DNA from 2 places in the Halobacillus sp. BAB-2008 genome. Region 1 is predicted to be linked to the other one. Evidence: riboswitches for the same ligand, from Rfam matches in the RefSeq annotation. Region 1 holds a riboswitch; the other holds the start of a gene.

What was found. A riboswitch is a leader RNA that binds a small molecule or an ion and turns the genes downstream of it on or off. The one in region 1 is predicted to bind S-adenosylmethionine.
Region 2: it holds a riboswitch for S-adenosylmethionine, as region 1 does, so the genes downstream of both, D479_RS03515 (O-acetylhomoserine aminocarboxypropyltransferase/cysteine synthase family protein) here and mmuP (S-methylmethionine permease) in region 1, are expected to answer to the same signal.

What each region holds. Positions count from the first base shown of each region.
Region 1 is NZ_ANPF01000013.1:45,853-54,579, reverse strand. Features, by position in the region: gene D479_RS03985 (polyamine aminopropyltransferase) at 1-676, opposite strand, end outside; gene D479_RS03980 (DUF350 domain-containing protein) at 699-1,121, opposite strand; gene D479_RS03975 (DUF4247 domain-containing protein) at 1,145-1,693, opposite strand; gene D479_RS03970 (hypothetical protein) at 1,711-2,346, opposite strand; SAM riboswitch class I at 2,549-2,658, shown strand; gene mmuP (S-methylmethionine permease) at 2,748-4,154, shown strand; gene mmuM (homocysteine S-methyltransferase) at 4,161-5,069, shown strand; gene D479_RS03955 (GntR family transcriptional regulator) at 5,257-5,907, shown strand; gene gabT (4-aminobutyrate--2-oxoglutarate transaminase) at 5,927-7,285, shown strand; gene D479_RS03945 (APC family permease) at 7,304-8,695, shown strand; gene D479_RS03940 (NAD-dependent succinate-semialdehyde dehydrogenase) at 8,711-8,727, shown strand, end outside.
Region 2 is NZ_ANPF01000011.1:6,234-14,960, forward strand. Features, by position in the region: gene D479_RS03500 (hypothetical protein) at 1-159, opposite strand, end outside; gene D479_RS03505 (NAD(P)/FAD-dependent oxidoreductase) at 190-1,416, opposite strand; gene D479_RS03510 (DUF2188 domain-containing protein) at 1,504-1,701, opposite strand; SAM riboswitch class I at 1,849-1,958, shown strand; gene D479_RS03515 (O-acetylhomoserine aminocarboxypropyltransferase/cysteine synthase family protein) at 2,073-3,746, shown strand; gene D479_RS03520 (homoserine O-acetyltransferase) at 3,778-4,833, shown strand; gene D479_RS03525 (hypothetical protein) at 4,941-5,648, opposite strand; gene kynA (tryptophan 2,3-dioxygenase) at 5,747-6,565, opposite strand; gene D479_RS03535 (DUF4166 domain-containing protein) at 6,578-7,219, opposite strand; gene D479_RS03540 (RQC-minor-2 family DNA-binding protein) at 7,406-8,727, opposite strand, start outside.

The DNA of each region.
Region 1 (8,727 bases):
AAGATTTCTGCTCAAAGACACTGGCATACTTCTCTCCAAATAAGAATCCCGCGACAAGCAGCAGGAGAATGAGGAAGCCGGCCGCTTGGTGGACTTTGGGCCTGGACATCTCTTTTCGGAACCTTAATGTGATGAACAGAGCGACAATCGCATTGATCATGGCAATGAAAAAGGCAGTATTGATCAGACCGAGCAGAGGACGCAGGACGAGAGCGAATCCTACGGACCCGATCAGACTGCCGGCATAATCAAAAAACAGCACCCTCGCTGTGCTTTTACTTATATCTTCACGGATTTCCTGAACCCTTCGTATCAGGATCGGGAGCTCCAGACCTGTCAGAAACCCGGTCAAAGATATGACGGTGTACAAGTAGATCTGGGCAACGCCGTCATCGAAGTAAGCAGTGAAAAAAAACAATCCAAAGACGGAAAAGCCCCCGACGAGAGCGATCAAGTACTCTGCCTGAACGAAGCGGGTGACGAGCCAATTCTTCAGTTTTTCACTCAGGGCTGCTCCGATTCCCATGGCCATCATGAACAGCCCGATGGTTATACAGTAATAAAGAACGCTGTCCCCGAATAAGTAGCTGCCTGCAGCACCATAAAGAACTTGGAAGACGATTCCGCAGATTGAAACGATTCCTGATGACAGATAAAGATACTTTTGTGCGTTCACGGTTGGTCCTCCTTTATTCTTCTTATGTAATGCTTCCTGCTACGGCAAAACCGATGAAGATACTGACAGATGCCGCTACAAGGCCGACAGCGATGTTGTTTTTCTTTATTTCCTCTTCCGCTTTGAACGGAGTGATCCACTCGAACAAATAGTAGCCGGCAATCATCAACAGAAAGCCGATGAAGATCCAGATAGAGGCGCTCCAAATACTTAAATTGTGGGCAATAGAAGATTCTGTAATGATACCTAGACCGATCAACTTCCCGGCGAACTGAGAAGCGACAGCGACGTTGCCCTTCAGCAGCTCTTCTTTATCGTTATAAGGGGTGAATTTTTCAAAGATGGCCATACAAATTCCTGCCAGGACAAGCATGACGATCCAATACAGCAAGGTCAATAGAAGGTCATAAACATTCAGTACTTCCGAAATATCGAATTCAAACATGGTTTTTCGCTCCTGTTCTTTTGTTATTTTCCTGCTCCGGGGCCGCCGCCGCGGACACCGGAGGATGTGCTGGATGACTGGCGTACGGATGGACTGCTCCCGGCATTTTTCACATAACTTCCGCCGCTTCCGCCGATATACCCTGTATAAAAGAAGCCGCCGCGGTTATCAAGGTCTATAGCATAAACCTCTTCTGCTTCCTCTTCTATGCCGTAGTCCGAAAAGAAATCACTATCATAATTGTTCCGGACGAATTCTTTATCCGATACTTCGATGATGGTATCTTCTTCTTTCTGGGTGTCCTGATAGACCTGCACGAGGTAATCGTCGTAGAGCATTAAATCACGACCGTCTTTGGAGGCTTTATGTACGGCCTCTTCAGAGTCGGTGATGCCGGCTGCCACTTTCTCCGGCTTCTGATCATAAGCGCGGAAGATTTCCGATTTGTTGCCCACATCATCGTATACGATATCCTCCATTGGGTATTGATCCCCGACTGCATCCACTACGTTGGAGCATGCCGTCAAACACAGCAGGCCGAGCAGAATAACCGGGATGGATTTGAGTTTCATACTCTTCATCTCCTGTTTTATTCATTTTCTAGAGGGCGTAGCATTAAGGAATTCAAGCGCCAGTGTGTTTCCTTCATACTGGACTGCCAATGTGGAGGGTAGTCTCCCTGCACCTCGAAGCGATCGGTATACGTCCGGTCTTCATCATCCGTGATGACTCGTTCCAATTCGAAGGAGAAGGTTACCCACACATCATATTGGAAGGTCGCCCATTCCACCCCGTGATCGGTTTCGGTGCTGAGCGGGCTCACCGGCTGTTCATCCAAATAAGATTGAAATTGCTTGTTCCGTACGGTGTAATGGACATCTGTGATGTGCTCCGGATCGACTTCTTTGTTCATATAAACGTCACGAAGAGCGGTTTCATAAACCCGTTCATACAAAAAATAGGCATCCAAAGCACCCCAATTTTGATTGTCGATCTCGTTTAACGCAGCTATCGTATGAGTGAGAAAAGCAACTTCAGTAGGCTCATAGTCTTCATCTGTGATGTAGGTATCCATTGATACAGTCAGGTTGTCGGGTTTCTCTGAATCTCCTTCTCCATAGACATCAATTTCTCCCGGCATGAACATACCAATGAGCACGAGCAGTGCGAATATGGAGCCGATGACGATTCCTGATATTTTTAGTATTTTTATGAAGGTTTTCATTGTCTATCACCTCCTCAGAAAGGGAACGGAACGTGAGTGTTAAGGCAATTTCATCCATTTTAACCACTCTCATTATACGTTCCTATGAATCTAGAAACAACAAAATTCGAGGATATTCGGAACATTCAAGTTGCAGCGTAATAATAAAATTCAGCGTTGACATTTTTTATTTGCGTTGTTAGAGTATTTAAAAAATACATATTTCTTATCCAGAGAGGTGGAGGGACTGGCCCTTTGAAGCCTCAGCAACAGGTCTGAATGCAGACACTGTGCTAATTCCAGCGGGTGTTGAATAACCCTGATAGATAGGAGCTTCCTTTTATTTGTCGGTAAACGCACCCGCTCCAGGGTGCGTTTTTTTATGTATTTTTAGATGAAGAGAAAGTGGAGGGGAAGAGAAAATGGAACAGAACTTCAAAAGAGAAATGAAAACACGCCACCTTGTGATGCTGTCACTCGGTGGAGTCATCGGAACCGGGCTGTTCCTCAGTTCCGGATACACCATCCAGCAGGCAGGACCATTCGGGACGGTGCTTGCCTATTTGATTGGTGCGTTGGTCGTTTACTTAGTGATGCTCTGTCTTGGTGAGTTGTCTGTACATATGCCGGAGACTGGTGCGTTTCACAGTTATGCCGCGAAGTATATCGGTCCGGGAACGGGGTTTACGGTTGCCTGGCTTTACTGGCTCACCTGGACAGTGGCGCTGGGATCGGAATTCACAGCTGCCGGACTGATGATGCAGCGGTGGTTCCCGGATATAAGTGTATGGATATGGAGCGCTTTATTCGCGATTTTGATCTTCGGATTGAATGCATTCACCGTGAAGTTTTTTGCAGAATCAGAGTTTTGGTTTTCTTCTGTCAAAGTCATCGCTATTTTTCTATTTATTCTACTTGGTCTGGCCGGAATTTTCGGTATTGTGCCGCTTGCAGATTCTGAACCAGCTCCGTTCTTTTCTAATTTCACAGAAGCTGGTTTGTTTCCGAATGGGGCTTTCGCCATCTTAATGACGATGCTGGCGGTCAACTTCGCATTCTCCGGTACAGAGTTGATCGGTATTGCGGCGGGAGAAACGGTCGATCCCGCGAAAACAATCCCGAAAGCCATCCGGACGACGCTCGTACGGCTCATTCTTTTCTTTGTAGGAACAATTATTGTGCTTTCCGCGCTGCTTCCGAGTTCGGAAGCCGGAGTCATTGAGAGTCCTTTCGTTGCCGTTTTGGAAAGAGTCGGTGTTCCATTTGCCGCAGATATCATGAACTTCGTCATCATCACGGCTATTTTGTCTGCAGCGAATTCAGGGTTATATGCCTCCTCCCGTATGCTGTGGTCTCTCGCGGATCGGAAGACGATCTCTCCGAAATTCGCGAAAATGACGAAGAAAGGCATTCCGCTGAACGCCATCTTATTCAGCATGCTTGGTGGGGGACTGGCTCTGTTGTCCAGCATCATTGCGCCCGATACCGTCTATATCGTGCTGGTATCGATTTCAGGACTTGCAGTCGTTATCGTATGGATGAGCATCAGTCTTGCTCAATTTAATTTCCGGCGGGCTTATGTGAAAGCTGGGAACAAGGTGGAGGACCTGGGATACCGGGCGCCGCTTTATCCATTGGTGCCGATCGCATCGTTCCTGCTCTGTCTTGCCGCCTGCATCGGAATCGCCTTTGATCCGACACAGCGGATCGCCCTGTATTGTGGAATTCCATTCATCATCCTTTGTTATGCAGGGTATTATCTGTCACAATCCAAGAAGAAACGGAGAGTAGAACATGTCGAACAAAATCAACAAGCGCAATCCTATTAAACAACTATTGGAAATAAAAAAACGATTATTCTCGATGGGGCGTTGGCGACAGAATTGGAGACATACGGCTTCGACCTTGATGATCCACTTTGGTCCGCCCGTGTGCTGCTTGAGAATCCGGATGCTATCCGTAAGGTTCATGCCGATTATTTCCGTAATGGTGCGGATATTGCCATCACCGCTAGTTATCAAGCAACCATTGATGGGTTTAAGCAGCGGGGGATCGACGAAGATAAGGCGCGCACATTAATTAAAGATACCGTTCGCCTGGCACAGGAAGCACGCTCGGATGTCTGGAGGGAAGCGGATGACAGAGCTTATCCTGTCGTTGCAGGTTCGGTTGGCCCTTATGGCGCCTACCTTGCTGACGGCTCAGAATATATCGGGAACTATGGTGTCACGGATGAGCGGCTGAAAGAATTTCACCGTCCCAGAATAGAAGCGCTCATCGAAGCGGGTGCCGACGTGCTTGCCTTTGAAACGATTCCTTCCCTCCAGGAGGCGGAAGTACTGACGGAATTATTGGGCGAGTATCCGGGCGCCAGTGCGTGGCTTTCCTTTTCCTTGAAGAATGGCAGCCAAATCAGCGATGGAACGGAATGGAGACGTTGTATAGATGTGATCGAAGGGAGGGAGCAGGTGGTAGCAGTCGGAGTGAACTGTGCTCCGATTCCTGATGCGACAGAGGCAGTCGGCCATATCCGCGCTCTTACAGATAAGCCGATTATTTTATACCCGAATTCGGGAGAAACATACGATCCCGACACAAATGACTGGTACGGAGAACGTTCCTGCCAGCGTTTCGATGAGCAGTCCGATCGGTGGGTGGAAGCCGGGGCAACGATCATAGGAGGCTGTTGTCGTACGACTCCTGATCACATTCAATCGCTGGCAAGGCGCTGGCAGAATAGGTAAAAAGAGAAAGGCCTTTCTGATTGGAAAGGTCTTTTTTTTATGTGTAAAAAGCACTAAACAAGCAGATGAATTTTTATGCAATAATCACTAAATTCAGAAAATTATGTGGAAACTTTGTGAATTTTAAGATAACATGTTGTTAGAAGTAAATTGTATACAATCTTCGAATACAATGGTGGGATGCAAAATGAGTAGTAGTGAAGAGAGAGCATATGAAAAGGTGAAACGTGCCATTATGCTGAAACGGCTTGTTCCGGGACAGCGAATTACGGAAGATTGGGTAAGTAAAGAGTTAAATATGAGCAGAACTCCGATAAGAGCTGCTTTCAAGCGATTGGAAAGTGAGAAATTGATAGAACTGGTTCCCAATAAGGGGGCGATTGTTTACAAACCGTCCAACAAAGAGCTTCGGGACGTTTTTGAACTGAGAATTGTTTTAGAAACTTATGCAGCGAGACTTGCGGTTCCTAATCTGGATGATGCTCATCTGGAACAGCTTGAAATTCTACTTTCCGATGAACTGGAAACCTACAAGTCCAAGAATTTCGAGGAATTCCTTCGGGTCAATGGTTTGATCCATACGTTCTTATCCGAGGTATCCGGCAATGAATTCCTTCTACAGGAAGTCGACAAGTTGAATCAGTGGTCGGACTGTTATTTAATCCTCCGAGATGAATTTTACTCGACACCAATGGATGAGGTTAAATCAATTCCCGAACATCGGGTGATATTCGAACATCTGCAGGAGAGGGATTCTGAAGCAGCGGAGGCAGCAATTCGTAACCATTTGCTCTCGACACTGAGTGATTTGTCTGAACGAACATCGGTTTTCTATTAATTAAAAGGAGTGGTTAAACATGTCTAAGCACGTATCTATCCAAACAAACATCCCAGGTCCAAAAGCGAGCGAGCTGCTGGAACGCCGTCATCAAGTAATTCCTGATTCAGTAAGCTACGGCATTCCAACATTTGCACAGAAAGCGGAAGGAGCCAAAATCACGGATGTGGACGGTAATACATTCATCGACTTTGCAGGTGCGATCGGTACGATCAACGTCGGCCACTGTCACCCGAAAGTAAAAGAGGCACTCCATGATCAAATTGAAAAATTCATTCATACCGGATTCAATGTAATGATGTATGAACCGTACGTCGCTCTTGCTGAAAAATTGACACAGCTTGCTCCTGGATCTCATAAGAAGAAGGTGCTTTTGCAGAACAGTGGTGCAGAAGCTGTAGAAAATGCCGTTAAGATTGCTCGAAAATATACTGGCAGACAAGCCATCGTCACATTTGCCAATGCGTTCCACGGGCGTACGCTGATGACGATGTCCATGACGAGCAAAGTAAAGCCGTATAAATATGAATTCGGTCCATTCGCACCGGAAGTGTACAAGGCTCCTTTCCCGTACAGTTACCGCCGTCCTGAGGGAATGTCAGAAGAGGCTTATATCGATTTCATGATCGAACAGTTCCATGATTTCTTCCTGAAAGAAGTCGCACCGGAAACAATCGCTGCTGTATTTATGGAACCTGTCCAGGGAGAAGGCGGCTTTATCGTACCGGCGAAGCGTTTCGTCCATGCGGTCAAGCAGCTTTGTGAGGAGCACGGTATTTTGTTCGTGGCAGATGAGATCCAGACGGGATTCGGAAGAACGGGCAGCTATTTTGCTTCTGAGCATTTTGGTATCACTCCGGACTTGATCACGGTTTCGAAATCATTGGGTGCCGGTATGCCGATCAGTGGAGTCATTGGACGTCAGGAAGTCATGGATGCTGCCGGTCCGGGAGAACTTGGAGGTACGTACAGTGGTAACCCGGTTGCCTGTCAAGCAGCCCTTGCGGCGATTGATGTCATTGAAGAAGAGGGCTTGAACGAGCGTGCTGTCGAAATTGGTGCAACGGTTAAAGACAGGTTCACCAAGCTTGCAGAAGAATTTGACTGCATCGGTGATATCCGCGGTCTTGGAGCTATGGTGGCTGTAGAGATTGTCAAAGACCGTACGTCGAAAACACCGGATAAAGCACTTGCGTCTGAAATTATTTCAAAAGCTCAACACAGCGGTTTGCTGGTACTTGGTGCAGGAGTCTATGGAAATGTCGTCCGCTTCCTGATGCCGCTCGTCATTACGAATGAAGAATTGAACGAAGGGTTGGATATCCTGCGTGACGCAATGGAGTCCGTGTTGGAAAAGAAGACGGAATTTTCGGTATAAAATAAGGGGGGATGCTTAATGGAAGATAAGAAATTAAAGAAGGTATTATCGTCCTTTGATCTGTTGTTTCTGGCTCTCGGTGCGATGCTCGGCTGGGGATGGGTCGTTCTTTCAGGTACCTGGATCACGTCGGCAGGTTCGCTAGGGGCGGTCATTGCCTTTATCATTGGTGGGTTCCTGGTCATCTGTGTCGGCTTGAATTATGCGGAATTAGCTTCGGCGATGCCTAAAGTAGGCGGCGAGCACGAATATGTCCACAGGGCACTTGGCAAGAAAGCATCGTTCGTTGCTTCGTGGGCAATTACGCTCGGATATATTTCGGTAGCGACTTTTGAAGCAGTTGCACTACCCACCGTTATCGACTACCTGCTTCCTGACTACCAGGCCGGCTATCTATGGACGATTGCCGGTTGGGACGTGCACCTGAACTGGGTACTCATCGGTTCACTAGGAGCCGTCATTATCACAGCAATCAACTTTATAGGTCTAAAGCAGGCAGCGGTTCTGCAGACGGTGTTTACCTTAATGATTGTTGCTGTCGGACTTGTGCTGATTTTCGGATCCGCTGCCTACGGAGAACCTTCCAACCTTTCGCCTTTATTTGAAGGTGGAGCGGGTGGCATTATGACTGTGCTCGTCATGGTTCCTTTCTTATTTGTCGGTTTTGATGTCATTCCTCAAGTAGCAGAAGAAGCGAACCTCCCCAGACGGAAAATCGGTTCCTTCCTTATTATATCTGTCATTGCAGCCATTGTATTTTATTTGGCGATCGCCCTCGGTGTAGGCCTTGCGCTGAGTCCGGAAGAACTTGCCGTTTCAGAACTTGCTTCTGCCGATTCTATGGCAGCTTTGTTCGGATCTGAACGTTTCGCCCAAATCTTGATTCTCGGTGGTGTAGCAGGTATTGTCACGAGCTGGAACTCCTTTGTCATCGGCGGCAGCCGGGTTCTTTATGCGATGGCTGAATCAGGAATGATACCACAATGGTTCGGTAAACTGCACCCTAAATATAAAACACCTTCCAACGCCGTTCTGTTCATCGGTATTCTATCTGCGCTTGCTCCACTCCTTGGGCGATCTGCCCTGGTCTGGATTGTCGATGCCGGTGGCCTTGGCATTGTTGTCGCCTACTTCCTTGTCGCTATGTCCTTTATTCTATTAAGGAAGAAAGAACCGAAAATGGAGCGTCCGTTCCGCGCTGGTAAATCTCCGGTGTTCGGGTATTTAGCTTTAATACTTAGTCTTGGTTTCATCGTCTTGTACCTGCCTGGAATGCCTGCTGCTCTTATCTGGCCGTATGAGTGGATCATGGTCGGCGGCTGGGCGCTTATCGGTGCGTACTTCTTCATTCAGATGAATCGTGGGACTTACGAAAAGAAAAATGCTACTATTCAGAAGAAAGCACTTTAGAAAGGGGTATTCCAGTTGAATCTTATTGTGAA
Region 2 (8,727 bases), on a different contig from region 1:
CGCCTGCTCCTTTAAACCATGACTGACACATAGATCATCCAAATGTTCACGAAGGTGCCGGTAAACTTGTTGGAACACTCTCCGCTTCTCCTCCTGCATGACCTTATCTGTATAAACCTCTTGCAGCTTTGCATATGCGGTTTCTTTCGTCCATTCCATCCCCATCACCTCTCTTTATATAGTTCGCCGTCAGGGAGAGGAATCCTTGTCATATCCGAATGCTTCCGCTTCCATTTCGACAGATTGGTAAAGCAGAGGAAAGTCTCTGGTCCCTTCTCTCAAATAATCCCCCAATTTCGGCGCCACTTTGTTCCATACCATCGGGTTGGCAGCCATCGCTTGAAACAGGGCAAGTTCATTCTTCGAGAACCTTTTTAACGAGTGGATATAATCCAGCGTCAACTGAAAGCCCGGGAAGAGGTGTTCATCCCGCTTTTTCTGGAAAGCTTCCATGACCACTTCCCTGTCATCACCTGCATCGATCCGCATGCACGCATCTGCGAGCAGAAACGCCTGCATGAAAGCATCATTAATCCCAAGTCCTGTACTTGGGTCTTTACTGTGACCTGCATCGCCGATCAGGGCCCATCCGTTTCCATAAGGTTTACGGAAAAAGTTAGGCACCCCTGAGGTCCCGATGATACTTCCTTGCAAACGGGCATTCTCCAACCGCTTTTCCATTCCATACAGCTGCTTGTACATACGGACAAACGCTTCGGGGGAATCTTTCATCATAGTTTTAAACTCATCCGGATGAACCTCAAGACCGATACAATCTCTTCCTTGTTCCATTGGGAACAAAAAGCCGATTCTTCCTTCATGAAGAAATATTTCCGTAGTAGGCGTTTCCAAAGGGGGAATTCCCTCAAAATATCCGTACAGCACTGGTCTGAGAGGCGGTGTATCGTGATACACTTCCGCACCTGCCTGGCGGGCGATCGTCGAATGTTTACCATCTGCTCCGACAATTAAATCACCATACACCTCTTTCTCTCTCCCTTTCCCTTTTATCCTCACCCCTACCATGCGGTCTTGATCCCACAAAACCTCCCGCACAGCTGTCTCTGAAAGAAAGGTTACTCCCTCGTACAGGAAGGTGCGTTCTATAAGAAGCATATCCAGGCGGTCACGCTTTGGTATGACCGTGTAGGCAGACCTCGGGCCATCTATGTAACTGGAACCGATATGTGTCCTCATCCGATCCACCTTCCGCAGGCCGCCAGCCAGCAATTTGTCTAAAATGCCGAGTTCTTCTAAGTAACCGGTATGCGACATATAATGAGTTGATAACGTATCACTCGGGAAAGGAGCTTTATCTATAAGAAGTACTTTTTTTCCGAGTTTTCCAAGCAGAACTGCTAAACTCGCGCCTGCCACCCGTGCACCTGTAATGACCACATCATAGCGATTGTCCATAAAGATCCCCTCTTCTTTGCTACTAATCCTGCTTCCACTCTACCAGATTCATAACATAAAAAAACTCCCGTTTCCGGGAGTCATGTATTAGTACGTGCGCTCTTCTTCTACTTCGTGATTCTGATTCATAATGGAAAGCTTGCTTGGTGAATTTCCTTTCGCCATTTCTTCAGCCTTTTCGATGGCAGTATCACGTTCATCGTAAAGATTTGTCGGAGCCACGTCTTCGATTTTAACAAACCAGCCTGTTACGTCTTTATTTGGGACTACACTATATTCTTTCATTCTATCTTCACTCCTCTACTATTTTTGAATGTAGTAAGAGCATTCCCAGCTGGATGCATACTCAAACATCAAAGGCCTCAGAGAAAGGGTTTGACATTGCACAGGCACACGTATATAATTTCAAACAAGTCAGACTAATCGAATACACTCTTATCGAGAGCGGCAGAGGGACTAGGCCCTACGACGCCCGGCAACCATCAAGCATAGACTTGAAAAGGTGCTAAATCCTACAGATCCGGTGATCTGAAAGATAAGGGGAGGTAATCCGTACATACAGCCCTCTTCTTTCTTACAGAAGAGGGCTTTTCGTTTGCCTTCCGCCACCAAGGTAGAGGTTCCTAGGAACAACAATCCAAGGAGGAGAATGATTGATGACTTTCCCTAACCACCCGTACGGTCCAGAGACTTTGTTGTTACACGGCGGACAGGAGCCAGACCCGGCTACCGGTTCCCGCGCAGTGCCGATTTATCAAACGACCTCTTATGTCTTCCGAGACACAGACCACGCTCAGAACCTGTTCGCCCTTGCAGAACCGGGAAACATTTATACGCGGATCATGAACCCGACCGTGGATGCTTTCGAGCAGCGGATGGCTTTATTGGAAGACGGAGCCGCAGCTGTAGCTACTTCTTCCGGAATGTCAGCGATCACACTCGCCATTTTGAATATTGCAGGAGCCGGAGATGAAATCGTTGCTTCCTCCAACCTTTACGGCGGCACATACAACCTCTTCGTCCATACCCTTCCGAGGTATGGAATCCATGTTCGTTTCATTGAAGGCAGCAGCCATGACGACTTCCAAGCAGCCATTACCTCAAATACAAAGGCAATTTTCGCGGAAACGATTGGAAATCCGAGTCTGGATGTTCTCGATATCGAGAAAGTGGCAGCTGTAGCCCACAGTCATCACATCCCACTTATTATCGATAACACCTTTGCCACCCCTTATGTATGCCAACCTTTCGCATGGGGCGCGGATATCGTCGTCCACTCCGCTACGAAATGGATCGGGGGACACGGCACGACGATTGGCGGTGTCGTCATTGACAGCGGCCGTTTTAACTGGGACCACGAGAAGTTCCCTGGATTTACAACTCCGGATGAGAGCTACAATGGAATCCGCTACGCCGATCTCGGTCCCGCAGCCTACGCGGTTAAACTCCGCGTCCAACTTCTCCGGGATATCGGGGCATGCCTAAGCCCGCAAAATGCTTTCCTGTTGCTGCAAGGGTTGGAGACGCTGCATCTCCGAATTAAAAAGCATGCGGATCAGGCACTCGAGATTGCCAGGTATTTAGAAAAACATGAAGGAGTCGAGTGGGTGCGTTATCCGGGATTACCCGATCATCCTACCCACCCCCTTGCTGAGAAGTACTTCCATTACGGCCACGGCTCCATCGTCGTTTTTGGTATTTCAGGCGGCAGGGAAGCTGGTCGTACACTGATAGACAACATCGGATTGTGGTCCCATGTAGCTAACGTCGGCGATGCAAAATCGTTAATTATTCATCCCGCATCCACCACACACCAACAGTTGAACGAGCATGACCTGAAGAAATCGGGCGTCACCGAGGAGCTCGTGCGTCTGTCTGTAGGCCTGGAGTCGGTTGATGACTTGATTGATGAATTGGATGCTGCCATCCGCCAAGCTACAGGTGCTGGGTCGGCAAGTAAAAACAGGAACCATCCAGCACTGCCGATTCTACAATCATCCTTGGATCGTTCAGAAGGCCAACTGAGGAAAAGAACGATCGGGTTTACCACAAGTCCTTCTCCGGAGGATGTAAACAGACTTGCTCAACTCGGCTATACGATTGTGGATCTATCCTCAGAAGAAGAGGCACCTACTTATGTGGATATCCTTCATTTTGACCGGTTGAACACAGATGAACCGATTATCGAGCAGCAGCCGCACGGAATTTTGTGGATTAATGAGGCAATAGCGGAGGATGAGGAAACCACGATTTCCGGTATACGAATATATGACGCTGTCGTAGCGGTTCGTACAGGAAAAAGCATCTCCTCCTCTCTACAATCGGTCTAATCGAAAGCATTACGGAAAGGAGAATTCGTTCATGTCATTGAAAAACCCAGTCAGCCAGGAAACAGAAAGTCCAGTCCTTTCCATTGGTCCTTTGGAATTAGAGTCAGGAGATCGGCTGACTGATGTAGAACTCGCTTACGAGCGTTATGGTAAAGCGGATGCTCCTGTCATTTTAGTCTGCCATGCGTTGACGGGAAACCAATTGGCAGTCGGATCAAAGGAAGAACCTGGCTGGTGGGCTGGCTTGATCGGAGACGACTGTCCCATCGATACGAAACACTATCAAGTCATTACCTTCAACGTGCTCGGCGGCTGTCACGGTTCTACAGGACCCGCGAGCATAAACCCTGACACCGGTAAGGAATACAAACAAACATTCCCACCTGTTACCATCCGGGACATGGTTAACGCCCAATTTGAAGCGCTTAGAAGACTGGGTATTCAGCAGTTAGAGGCAGTCGTCGGGGGATCACTGGGCGGTATGCAGGCATATGAATGGGGTCTGCTGTACCCGACCTTTATGAAGAAGCTGTTTATTCTCGCAGCCACTCCTTATTTGAGCGATTACGGGATTGCCTTCAACCACATAGGATCAAAAGCCATATGCTCCGATCCCGCATTCAATGGAGGAAATTACGAATCCAATACAGCTCTGCAGGGTTTTGAAATAGCGCGCATGACCGGAATGGTCACATACCGCAGTGGTACACTTTTTCAGCAGCGGTTCGACCGATCACAGGCCAAAGAAGATCGTTATGATATCCAGTCCTACCTCGATCATCAGGGAGCCAAGATCAAAGAACGTTTCGATGCCAACAGCTATTTATACTTGCTTGAAGCTATGAATAACCATGATATTGGAAAAAAACGAGGAGGATGGGAAGCAGCAGCCGCCCTTTATGAAGCACCTATTTATACCATCAGTTTCGAACATGACCTCCTTTATCCGGAAAGTTTAATCGCCCGCTTCTCTGCTCTTGCACCCCAAGCGGAGCATTATCATGTGACGACTGATTTCGGCCATGATGGGTTTTTAGTCGAGTTCGAACGATGGGGGCAATGGATTAAAGAAAAATTAGACACATAAGAAAGAGGCCGGATGTTTTCACATCCGGCCTCTTCCGCTTGTTATTTTACTGAGTTCCTTGACAGTTTTTTAAAGCTCCTCGCCATTAAGGGAAAAGACTCTTTCGCTTAATGCTTCCCTTCAGCTGTTTGATTCTGTCCGAGGTTTTCCAGATACTCTTCCTTCAGCCATTCCTTTACTTCTTTCCTCTTCAGAAGCAGATGATCCGGCCAGTCTTCCTTCGATTGATCCAAGTACAAGAGGATTCCTTTGTCTGACAAGGTCAGGTTTCGAGGATCGATCTGAACAGATTCGTCGTCCAGCTCCTCGCGTGCAAGCTCTTCCGCCATACCTAAATAATCCTTGTCCGCTTTAAATATTTTCTCCATATCAATGGCAGAGCCCGTTTTCTTATCAAAATTCAAAACGGTCTGCATTTCGATGGGCTCTTCTGATCCTATCCTCATCGTTTCAAGAAAGCGCACATTAAAATAACGATGGTCCTGATGGATGACTTCAAAGTTTATTTGCAATTCCGTAGGCTGATCCATTTCCTGCTCTTGTGTACTCAAATAGCTTTTCTGCTTAAACATGGCTTTACGCTGATTCACATAATCCGTAATTTTTTGGTCGATTTGATTGTTGGGGGTATCAGGATATTGGATGGAGATGTGGTAATCCTGATAATCTTCTACATCCGATTCAATATCTACATCATAGATAGGCATTTTAGTCGATTGCTTCCCGTCTTTATCCTCGTTGGCATTGGCTATGAAGGAACAGGCGGACAAGAACAAGACTGCGATACCAAATATATATATAATAGGTTGATTCATAGAAATTACCTCTTTGTTTAATAATGATTGCACAACCTATTGTAACACAAATGTAATAATATTTTAATCACGCAGTCATATTCAGTCTTTTCTGTCGATTAAATACGGGTCCGGACGTCCCAAAGCTCCGGGAAGAAACGGTGATCCAATACTTTCTTCAAATAACCTACGCCTGAAGAACCACCGGTCCCCTGTTTGTGACCAATAATACGCTCAACCGTCTTCATGTGCCTGAATCGCCATTGCTGCAGGCTGTCTTCGATATCAACCAACTTTTCCGCAAGTTGATACAGCTCCCAATAACGTTCGACATCCTGATAAACCGCGGCCCAGGCTGCCTCTACTTTTTCATTTCGCCTATATGTCTGTGTATAATCGCTGCGGGAGTCAATGGAAAAGCCGGCTCTTGCAAGCTCCGCAATTGCCACGTCATATATACCCGGTGCTTCGTAGGCGGACTGCAACTGCTTATGTAACTCCGGATTTTTCTCATATATCCTTAATACATGGGGTGTCTTATATCCAAGGGAGAATTCTATCATGCGATACTGAAACGATTGGAATCCGGATGCTTTGCCCAAAGTATGACGAAACTCCATGTACTCTGCCGGCGTCAACGTGGAAAGCACATCCCAGGCCTGAATGATCTGTTTCTGAATGCTTGACACTCGTGCGAGCATCTTGAATGCTGGCTGTATGTTCTTATTTCGTATTGACTGAATAGAAGCTTGAAGTTCATGAAGAATCAACTTCATCCACAGCTCACTCACCTGATGGATGATGATGAACAGCATTTCGTCGTGGTGTTCAGAAAGCCGCTTCTGGGCAGAGAGGAGTTCGTCCAATCCAAGGTATTCCCCGTAAGTCATACTCGTAGAAAAATCCGTGTACACTTGTTCATCTTTTTCCTTTCCCACTTCATCCCTCCTCTATTCCAACAGTCCCCGCTCAGGAATGTTACGGACTGTCATCGGTAAATATTCGACATGGACCGTTCCTTCATACATGAGAAGTGTCCCCAGTGCCGGATGTTCCACATGCACGTGAACACGGATGGCATTCTCCCTCTCATCAAAGTGTTCATAAACAGAGGTGACAGCATTTAAAACCGTCTTTTCTTTTAACTGGAGACCGGCAGATTCCATATAAAGGCCGCCTTCCGGGGTAACATGCATGGACAAACTCGTCTGAACGTTTCCGCTTTTACCGAGTTCATCGACGATTGTCTGCTTCTCTTCATTAAAATGCATAGCAGCGTCAAAACCGCGAATAGCATAAGGAAAGAAGAAACGCCGGATCCAACTGACTGTTTCCCGCCCCTGTTCATCCTGATATGCATAATTCTCTATCGTGAAAGGAACGTCTTTCCCTCTTTCACCGAATACCAAATGATCGCGGACACCGAATTGCAGAAGAGGCCGAAGGACAGGGTGCGTACCTCTTATCTCCTGCATTCTCCCCTGACCAAGAATCATCAAATGCTGATCACTCGTCAAACCGAACTTTTTCTTTAATTCCGGGTGAAGCCTCTCAAATTCCTCTCCCAATGCCTGCTGATATATTGATTTCATCGTTATACTCCTTTCCGAATATCCCCAGAGCCGACCAGCATATTTCACCTGGATCAGTTATGGAAACCTACCATGTACTTGTCCAAATTATATCACAAGAAAACGCTTACCAAACCAATGATAATTAGGAAAAAAAAGACCCGCATAAGCGCGGGCCTTCTCTTTGTAATGGATTCCATAACACGATTACATGACCTCTTCTGCGTAATCGCTCACAGAATATCCCTTTTGCTGTTTCATAAGCCACCCCTGCTTCTCCAGCTGATTAAAAATCTTCTGGATGTGCTTTTCCGGCCAATGAGATAACTGACCGAACCAACGTGTTTCATGCAGCTGCAGCGTCCTCAACTTATTCGTAGCCTTCCCTGCCAGTACTTGAACAAGGGTATGGGCAGGATGATCCGTTCCATAGTAATAGATTAAATCCAATATCTGCTGCGTATCTGCAAAAGTGAGCGGGCGTCCTTTAACTGTCAGAATGATATCGTCATCCGCATAGCGCACTTCTTCAAGCTTCACCTTTAATTCTTCCAGCACATGACTTGTGAATGGATACACATGTTCAGGAACAAGCTTCTTCCATTCCTTTAATTGCTTTAATATACGAATGTCATGAAGCTCCACTTCCGACATCCAAAGCAGCTCTGACGATTCCAGGCAATCAGGAATGTAAGTCCTGCTCAGCTTGTCGTACATATCCAGCAGCGGATACGAGGTAAGATGTTCCTGCTTCCGCTGATATCGCTCTATCTGTTTGAAAACCTGCAGGCTTTCATCCAATGTCTTTCTCGCAGTAGCCAGCTGTTTTTTCAAAGCTCTGAGTTGAGCCAGCTGATCCAGGAGACGCGGATTCTGTTGGGCAACTTCGTTGAACTGTCTTTCTATAGTCGCCGTTCGTTTTGCCGCCCGCTCTACGTCGTACTCTTCTGATAAACGCACAATGTCGACATCTACATCATAGTAAAGCCTGAAATCGCACGTTTCACACTCGCACTGGATTGTGCGGCTGCTTGAATGGAAGGTCAGGACTTTATCATGGGAACAGCTGTCTTCCTTCCCTCGCACCCATGAGTCAGGAAGGGAACGGAACGGACGCATGACTATTTCGACGCGGTGCCGCCAATAAGCAACATCTTCGGGATAATTTAAAACAGACAGCAGCGAAGACTGATTCATCGTTTCCACAGCATCGATCACCTGCTGTTTTTGATGGTACAGCCGGACGAGCGGATGCTGCTGGAAAGCAGCAGCTATCTTCTTCAGCCAATGCTCCCTTTCTTCCGAGCTTATATGGGATAAGAACAGATAATCCTCCAGCACTTCCCCAATATGATCATTAAGCTGCTCTGAGGAAAGCTGCGTGTAATCTGTACCGTATTGATATTCGTCTTTTAAAGGTAGTCCATGTTCTTCAGGCAGGGACTTCCATAGAAATAATTCTGGGCGCAGTAAATGGTCATGGATTTCGTCTTTGCGGAACGAAACGGGAAGGACCGCATTTTCCTCCA